Regions from separate parts of the Arthrobacter sp. SPT-J7 genome, predicted to be linked through region 2. Evidence: riboswitches for the same ligand, from Rfam matches in the RefSeq annotation. Region 2 holds a riboswitch; the other holds the start of a gene.
What was found. A riboswitch is a leader RNA that binds a small molecule or an ion and turns the genes downstream of it on or off. The one in region 2 is predicted to bind fluoride.
Positions count from the first base shown of each region.

Region 1: another riboswitch for fluoride. It lies ahead of AC5RWX_RS10455 (universal stress protein); the one in region 2 lies ahead of AC5RWX_RS06265 (universal stress protein).

Region 1 covers NZ_JBNHFF010000005.1:182,222-186,631, reverse strand. The annotation lists gene AC5RWX_RS10470 (phosphatase PAP2 family protein) at 1-760, shown strand, start outside; gene crcB (fluoride efflux transporter CrcB) at 787-1,155, opposite strand; gene AC5RWX_RS10460 (fluoride efflux transporter FluC) at 1,152-1,700, opposite strand; gene AC5RWX_RS10455 (universal stress protein) at 1,700-2,227, opposite strand; fluoride riboswitch at 2,245-2,319, opposite strand; gene AC5RWX_RS10450 (ArsR/SmtB family transcription factor) at 2,351-2,635, opposite strand; gene arsB (ACR3 family arsenite efflux transporter) at 2,924-3,979, shown strand; gene AC5RWX_RS10440 (arsenate reductase ArsC) at 4,088-4,410, shown strand, end outside.
Region 2 covers NZ_JBNHFF010000003.1:176,698-181,107, reverse strand. The annotation lists gene AC5RWX_RS06275 (aminopeptidase P family protein) at 1-54, opposite strand, end outside; gene AC5RWX_RS06270 (MFS transporter) at 124-1,512, opposite strand; fluoride riboswitch at 1,738-1,810, shown strand; gene AC5RWX_RS06265 (universal stress protein) at 2,026-2,544, shown strand; gene AC5RWX_RS06260 (ComEA family DNA-binding protein) at 2,946-3,485, shown strand; gene AC5RWX_RS06255 (ComEC/Rec2 family competence protein) at 4,040-4,410, shown strand, end outside.

The sequences.
Region 1 (4,410 bases), on a different contig from region 2:
GGGCAGGTTTGCGGCGCGCGTGATGGACCGCATCAGCCGGATCCTGGGTCCGCGGGCCGTGTTGATCCTGACCCTGGCCGTGGGGCTCTTGGTCGCTGTCCTGCTCGCGGTGGCGTCAGCGGAAATCTATGAGGCGGTGACCGAGGGCGACGGCGTGGCCCAACTGGACCATCCGATGCTGGCAGCGGCGGAAGGCTTGCGGACGCCCTGGCTCAATTCATCGCTGACGGCCTTCACGAACATCGGCGGACCCATCGGGATGCCCATCCTGGCGTGCCTGGCCTTGGCCGTGCTGACCATCCGTCGGCGTTCCTGGACTCCGGCCATCCTGATCGTCACCGCCGCGGGCGGGTCGCTGTTGATGACCATCGTCGCCAAGCAGTTCATTGGACGTGCCCGTCCGTCACTGGCCGACGCCGTGCCGCCGTATGAACATTCGGCTTCGTTTCCCAGCGGGCACTCGCTCAACGCGATCGTGGTCGCCGGGGTGGTGGCCTACCTGCTCATCCTGCGCCAAACGACCCGGCGGTCGAAGATCCTGACCGCCGCTGCCGCAGGCTTGTTCTCGGTGGCGATGGGATTGAGCCGGGTCTTCCTAGGGCACCACTGGTTCACCGATGTCCTGGTCGCTTGGACACTGGGGATAGCCTGGCTGGCCTTGGTCATCACTGCCCACCGGCTCTATCTGACGGTCTGGTACCGTTCCCCCGCCACCGCCGCACAATCCGCTCCTGGCGACCGAGGCCCCGACCCTCCGTGAGGGGGCTTGCCCTAGCAGGGAAGCGTTTAGAGCGCGCTGGCCAAGGTTAGTCCGGCCGCGGCGGCGGGCACCGTAGCGACCAGGGTTCCCAGTGCGTTGATGAGCGCCATGCCCGGACGCCGGTCCTGGATCAGGCGAACGGTTTCCACATTGGCCGTGCTAAACGTGGTGTAGCCGCCGAGGAAGCCTGTCCCTGCTATTACTTGGGCCTCTGCCGGCAGGGCACCGCCCAGCACCAACCCGGCGAGAAGACCCAACAGGAACGACCCGCTGATGTTGATGGAAATGGTTGCCCACGGAAGGACTGTGCGGAATCTGGACCGGATCGTCCCGTCGATGACAAACCGGGAAACGGCGCCGGCTCCCCCAGCCAGCCCCAGCAGAAGAACGATCATTCAGCGTCCTCCCCCGCGGCCTGAGGCGGCATGGCGCCTGCCCGGGCTGTGCGCGCTGTCCGGCGCCGGTGGTGTGCGGCACCGACCAGAACGCCTGACCATGCGGCCACGAGACCACCAATCAACCCCGCAAGAATGTAGGCAACGCCACCGGCAATGTCGCCCGCGCCGAACAAGAGATTAACATCCAGCGCGAGCGTGCTGTAGGTAGTGAAAGCGCCCAAAAACCCTGTCCCCAGCAGCAGCCGCAGCACCCGGCGGCCGCCGCGGTCGCTCCCCCTCCGGACGAGCTCCTCCAGCAGCAGGCCCAGCGCGAAGGCACCGCACAAGTTCACGGTCAGCGTTGGCAGCGGCCACCCGTTCGGAGCAGGCAGCGCATGGTTTACACCGTATCGAGCCAGCGCACCCAGGACACCGCCGGCAAAAACGAGGCCAATGTAGCCGGGGCGCAAATACACCGGCCGCTCCGCGCGCGGTGTTCCCACGACCTCCGGACCCGGAACCGCAAGTTCTTCGCGCCGCCCGCCACTCGTATTCCGTGCCATCAGCGTTGCTCCGAGAACAGTTGGGGGTCCAAGGGGACAACCAAGACGGGCCGGTGTTGATGATACGCCAGATGCACGGCCACGGAACCGGCCATGATCTCCTCCAGACGGTGGGCCAGCCCTGGTTCGCGGGTTCCGATAACGATCATCATCGCGTCCAAACTATCGGCGGTCTCTGCCAAGACCCGTGCGGGCTCGCCGGGCAGATACCGAAAGGACCAGGCGACGCCGCTTCCTTGCAATGCTTGTGCAAGATGGGCTTGGATTTCTGCGGCCGTTTTTGCAATGTAGTCGTAGTCCCCGTCGGGGTCGATCGGCAGTAAAACGGGCGTTTCGTCGTCCCTGACGTCTTCGTAGGTGCTGGTGTCGACGTAGGCGCAGACCAGATCCACGCCGAGCCGGGCGGCCAGTTCCGCGGCGCGGACAACGACAGTTGCGGGCTGTCCGGGAATAACGCCGACCAGAATCGGTCCGCTGTGCGGCCCGCGATTTTCAGGCCGGCTGTCCTGGGAACTCGATGCCGTCAACACTTCACCTACCTGTGGTCAAGGTAGGAACCATCAGCCAAGAGGCATTTCGAGCGAGGAAAGCTCCGGCGGGATCCATCACCGGACACCAATTATACCGATTGCGCCCGTGGCCGAGGCGACCTAGCTGGGTTTGACGAGGACGCCGGCAAGACGGTCAAGTGCACCCGGGACGAGCGAGAAGTACGCCCACACGCCTCGCTTTTCCCGGTGCAGGATGCCTGCCTCGACCAGCACCTTTAAATGGTGCGACACCGTTGGCTGGCCCAAACCCAGCGGTTCGGTCAGGTCGCAGACGCAGGCTTCCGCTCCATCGCTGGCGGAGATCATGGAGACCAACCGCAAGCGGTTCGGGTCTGCCAGAGCTTTGAACTGGCCCGCCAAGGCGGCGGCCCGGTCCGCGCCCATCGGCAGCACACCGCTGGGCGTGCAGCAGGAACCCGGATCTTCGTCGCGGCCGGTTTGCACTGGATCGCGGTCGCGACCGGTCTGCCCAGGACCGGGCACGAGGTCGGTAACGGACGTCATGCCATCCATTATGCAGGGAGATTGACACTCGTCGATATCTACGCCCATACTCTGTATCGACCAACATCGATACCTGCCCGGCGCCCCAACACCGCCACGCCCCCAGCCCAGAGGAGCCTTGTGAGCCCGACCGTTGCAGCACCGGATACCAGCCAGGTTGCGGCCCGCATGTCCACCCTCGACCGTTTCCTTCCGGTCTGGATCATCGCGGCCATGGTCGCCGGACTACTGCTCGGCCGCTTCGTCCCCGGCATCGGACCGGCACTGGATTCTGTGCAGATCGCCGATGTCTCGCTGCCCATCGCCGTCGGGCTGTTGGTGATGATGTATCCGGTGCTGGCCAAGGTCCGCTACGACGAAACCCACCGGGTGGTCGGCGACAAAAAGCTGATGGTCTCCTCGCTGGTGATCAACTGGCTGGCCGCGCCCGCGTTCATGTTCGCGCTGGCGTGGATCTTCCTGCCGGACCTGCCGGAATACCGGACCGGCTTGATCATTGTGGGGCTGGCCCGCTGCATCGCCATGGTGATGATTTGGAATGACCTGGCCTGCGGAGACCGCGAGGCCGCGGCCGTGCTGGTGGCGATCAACTCCGTGTTCCAGGTGGTGGCGTTCGGCGCGCTGGGCTGGTTCTACCTGCAGCTGCTGCCGTCCTGGCTGGGCCTGCCGACCACCAGCGCCGAGTTCTCCTTCTGGGCGATCACCGCCTCCGTGCTGGTGTTCCTCGGCATTCCGCTGCTGGCCGGGTTCCTGACCCGCACGCTGGGCGAAAAGGCCAAGGGGCGCCAGTGGTACGAGGGCAGGTTCCTGCCGAAACTGGGGCCGTGGGCGCTGTACGGCCTGCTGTTCACCATCGTGTTGCTGTTCGCGCTGCAGGGCGACGAAATCACCTCCCGACCGCTGGACGTGGCCCGGATTGCGCTGCCGCTGCTGATCTACTTTGTGGTGGTGTTCGGCGCCGGCATGGTGGTGGGCAAGCTGCTCAACATGGGCTACGAGCGCACCACCACGCTGGCCTTCACGGCGGCCGGCAACAACTTCGAACTGGCCATCGCGGTGGCGATTGGCACCTACGGGGTGACCTCCGGGCAGGCGCTGGCCGGCGTCGTCGGTCCGTTGATTGAAGTTCCGGTGCTGGTGGCCCTTGTCTACGTGGCGCTCTGGGCACGACGGCGGTTCTTCGCCTCGCCTGCCGAGGCGCCGCCTGCCGCTCTGCTCCGCTGAGCCGACGGCCCGCGCCGCCACTGGGCTGGCACTGCAACCCCGCCGGTTCGGCAACCCGCCGGCCCGGAGCCGCCACCCCTGATTCCCGTCCCCAGGAGCATCCCGCATATGACCGCCGAAACTATTCAGAAGCCCTCCGTCCTGTTCGTCTGCGTGCACAACGCCGGCCGGTCGCAGATGGCCGCCGCCTACCTTAGCCATCTGGCCCAGGGCGCCATCGAAGTCCGCTCCGCCGGATCGCAGCCGGCCGACCAGGTGAACCCCGCCGCGGTCGAGGCGATGCGCGAGGAGGGCATCGACATTTCCGCCGAATTACCCAAGATCCTCACCACCGAAGCCGTCAAGGACTCGGACGTAGTGGTGACCATGGGCTGCGGCGACGAATGCCCGTATTTCCCCGGCAAGCGCTACGAAGACTGGGTGCTGGAGGA
Region 2 (4,410 bases):
CTTGAGGCGCGCGAGTTCGGAAACGCTGTTCACTGAGCTGGGGGCGATGGTCATGGAATCTCCTTCGTGGTGTTTCTTTGTGCCGTCCATCAGGATCGACGGGTCAGGGAGTAGGGCACCTTCTTAGTGCCGCAACGGTTGGTGGCTGGTCTCGCGGCTAAGGGCGACAGCGATAAGAGAGATAAGGGCAGCGCCCATCAGGTAGTAGGCAGGAGCCAAATCGTTGGCGGTGGCAGTGATGAGCAGGGTCGCCATCATGGGGGCCGTACCTCCAAAAAGTGCGTTGGAGAGATTGAAACTGACTGCGAAGCCGCTGAACCGAATTTTGGTGGGGAACATCTCGGCAAGGAAACTCGGCAGCGTGCCGTCGTTGAGGGTCAGCATGCCTCCGAGCAGGATCTGGACGAGGACGATGATCAGGAAGTTTCCCGTGCTCAGGAGGCTGAATGCCGGAACGGTGAGGAGAATGAACAGCACGGAGGCCGAGATCAGGACCTTCTTACGACCGAAGCGATCAGAAAGCATGCCGGTCAGGAAGATGAAGCCAATGTAGGTGAGCAGTGCAATAGTCGTGGCGACGTACGACTCGGTGGCTCCCAGCCCAACCTCTTCAGACAAGTACGTGGGCATGTAACTGAGAATGACGTAGAAGCCGACGGCGTTCAGCAGTACGGCGCCGACAGCCCGCAGGAGCTGGCCCCAGTGGTTGCGGAACAGGTCCTTAACGGGTGCCTTGATCGCCTCGTCTTCGGTCGCCAGGGCGCGGAAGGCAGGAGTGTCTTCCAACTTGGTGCGGATGTAGCGGCCAATCAAGCCCATGGGGGCGGCCAGCAGGAACGGCAGACGCCATCCCCACTCCTGCATCTGCGAGCTGCTGAGCAGCCCCGTCAGCAACGCGGCCAGCAGGGAACCCAGAAGCAGGCCGGTGGCCGTGCTGGCCGGCACGACCGCTGCGTAGAGCCCGCGTCGGTTTGGCGGCGCGTATTCCACCAAGAAGGCGGAAGCGCCTGCATACTCACCGGAAGCCGAAAATCCCTGGACCACCCGAATAACCAACAGCAGGATGGGCGCCCAGATGCCGATGGCTGCGTACCCGGGAATCAGCGCGATGCAGAAAGTAGCTGCGGACATGATCAGGATCGACCAAGACAGTGCTGCGCGTCGACCGATGCGGTCTCCAATATGTCCCCACACAAAGCCCCCCATTGGCCGCACCAGGAAGGACACGGCGAAAAGGGCGAAAGTCAACAAGAGACCGGTTTGTGGATCCGACTCCGGGAAAAACACGGCGCTGATAGTTACCGCCAAGTACCCGTAGACCGCGTAGTCAAACCATTCGACGAAGTTACCGATGAAGCTGGCCGCGATCACCTTGCGGCGAGTTTCCTTCCCCACTTTCGCTTCAAGGCGGCGTTGACCACTGAGGGAGGGATCGCCGCCATTAGAGAAGAGGGACGACCCCGGCGATCCAGGATCGGAGGAACCATTTTCTGCCGGATTGCTCAATTTCATGGGAAACCATCCATAGGGGAGGCGGGTTGTTGCATTTATTGCAACAGTGTTGCAACGAGCGTAGATGTGAGGCGGGTCACTGTCAAGGCTCGAATCCTCGTCGTCTGGAAGCGGATCCAGGAGACCAGAGGCCGTCGCTGGAAGCCAAGCCACACTCCGGCTCGCGCCGGGCGGAGGAAATAATCCCGCCGTCCCAGCACCTTCACGCGTGGAACGGCGATAAAATATAGACACGGTGATGGATCCCGCCGGAGCTCGCAGCTCGAACCGCCGTTTGGCTGATGGTTCCTACCTTCTGAGAAAGGTAGGCGGACCATGTCAGAGGCTCCAAGATTCCCGAGTTTCATTTCTCCTTCCGCCTACCGCTGGCTTCCCACACACCGTAGGGCGGCCTTGGCCTGTCTCCATTTTCTGTTCCCGCAGCAACTGAGCACCTCGGCGCACCACGTTAATTCCCGGCGTTCCAACGAGATCCCCTCAGAGACCCAGTCAAACGGCGGGATGAGCCGACCCATGCGTGAGCAACGGACCGAGGAGGACAAGTCGGATGTGCCGCGACCTGTCACGGGCCCCGTCTTGGTAGGGGTGATACCGGCACAACGGGCGGCGGTCGTGCGGCGTGCAGCCGATCTGGCCTCTGGCCTTGGAGTGGATTTGGTATGCGTGCACGTGGACGTCTCCACCTATGAGGAGACCTTGCCGGATGGGTCGCGGATTCTGCTACCTATCGATCCCGACAGTGACTTCGGCTTCGTGGAACAAACCGCCGAAGAGGTCCATGCCTTTCTGTCCGGTGCGCTGAAAGACTGCCGGGTGGTTTGGTCATTCCGGACTCTGGCCGGTGAACCGGCGCGCGCCTTGTCTGAAGCTGCAGATTCAATCGGCGCATCCGTGATCGTGGTGGGAACACGCGAACCGGGTGTCGTCCACGCGCTTGAGGAAGTTCTCGTCGGGTCGGTGGCCGTTCATCTCGCCCATCATCAGCATCGGCCGGTGCTGATCGTCCCGCTCGATCCCCGTCCCTTCGATTAGGGCAGGAGAACATTTTCCACAACGGTCCTTTCCTCCACAGCCCGCGCAGCCGGAGTGCCCGTCCACCATCGAGCGTCGGCCGGGTGAGGCGTCCCGCGCCTTGACCCTAGTGTTGCCGCATGGGCCGACACCGCTGGCTTCCCGCAGTTGCCCGCGACGGCACTGCACCACGGCAGGGGAGAACACCTCGCTTTCGCGTAGCCCTCGGGGCTGCCTTTGTCGTGGCTGGGCTGTGCCTCGGCTACGGGATTGTCTCGGTGGCGACCGCGGATCTGGACCGCTCGGCTGGGCCTGTTTTGGAAGCCATCCCCTTGCGGTCCGGGCCCGCATCGGCGCCGGCGCCAGATGAAAGTGGAAGGGATGCGCCAGCAGGTACCGGCGGTGATGGATCAGGGGAATCCTTGGGAGGCAGCGGCACAGGCAGTCGTGGCGAAGAAGGTATCGGTGCTGACGGCGGAGGCGGCGCGGGGGCACGCATCATTGTCCACGTGGCGGGAGCCGTCGCCTCACCGGGGATCGTCCGGCTGGTCGAGGGCGCCAGGGTGTTCGAGGCGATCGAAGCGGCCGGCGGCGCCAGGAAGGAGGCGCAGCTTGAGGCACTGAACCTGGCTGCGCCGTTAACCGACGGGCAGCAGATCTTTGTGCCCACGCCGGACCACGCCGCACCACTGCCGGTCTCGGGTACCGGAAAAGCCGACGGCGGAGCGGACGGACCCGGCACGGGTAGCGGCACCGTTGCCGGGCCCGCGGACAAAATCAACATCAACACGGCAGATGCGGAGCAACTGGCGGAGCTACCGCGCGTCGGGCCGGTGCTTGCCGGACGGATCGTCGAGTTCCGCGAGCAGCACGGGCCGTTCGGACAACCGTCCGATCTGGACGCTGTGCCGGGCATTGGACCGGTCATGCTGGAAGCGCTGGTGGATCTGGTGACGGTGTGAGCGGCGCACGGTGGCAGCGGTACGCAGATGCGGCCCGTCGGCCGGTCACCGCTGCACCGGAGCACGGCGCTGGCCCCGGCGGAGCGGAGCAAGCTGCCACCGACGCACGGGGCGCTGACGGGCGGACCGGCAGTCGACTGGCAGGAGGACGCCGTACTGAATGGCTGCAGGTGCTGCAGAAGCACTTCAAGCCGGATCCCTCCGCGGATTTGCAGGGGGAGACCCGGCGGCTGGATCTCCGCCTCGGACTCGCTGCGGTGGTCTGTTGGGCAGCAGCTCTGGCCTTGCCACACGTCCCGGCTGGCGTGGCGCTAGCCTCGGCGGCCCTGTTACTGGGTGTCGCCTGCGGCGCGTCCGTCTGCTTGCTGCTTCCGGCGAGGAGCCTCCGGAGCCGTTTCCGAAGGGCCGGGAGGTTGCTGCCGAAGATCCGGCCTGCGCCTGCACTTGATTCGGCGTCACGACGACTTCCTCCTCGTGCACTTCGTCACCCACACGGTAGCGAGCGCACCCGCCAGCGGAGGCGAGGCAGCGGCGGGACGGGAGCCACCTCCGTTGTGCTGGTGGTGTGCAGTTGCGCCGGACTGCTGGCGCTGACGGTGGGTGTGCAGCAGGCGCAGCGGCTGGCCGGACCGATCGAAGCGGCCATCACCGCCGAAAAGGCCATCACCGCCCGCCTCGTTGCCACCGGGGACGCTTCCCAGGTGCAGGCACCGCGGCAATTCGGCAGCGGACCGCGCTTTCATGTGAAGGCCACCATCGTGGAAGCAACGTCCGCGGGCACGCGGTTCGAGGCAGATACTCCCGTGCTGGTGCTGGGCGGCCAGGAATGGTCCGACGTCCATTATGGAGAGCGGCTCCGGGCGTCCGGCACGTTGGTCAGGGCTGACTCCGGTCAGGCGGTGGAGGCGCTGTTGATTGCGTCGAC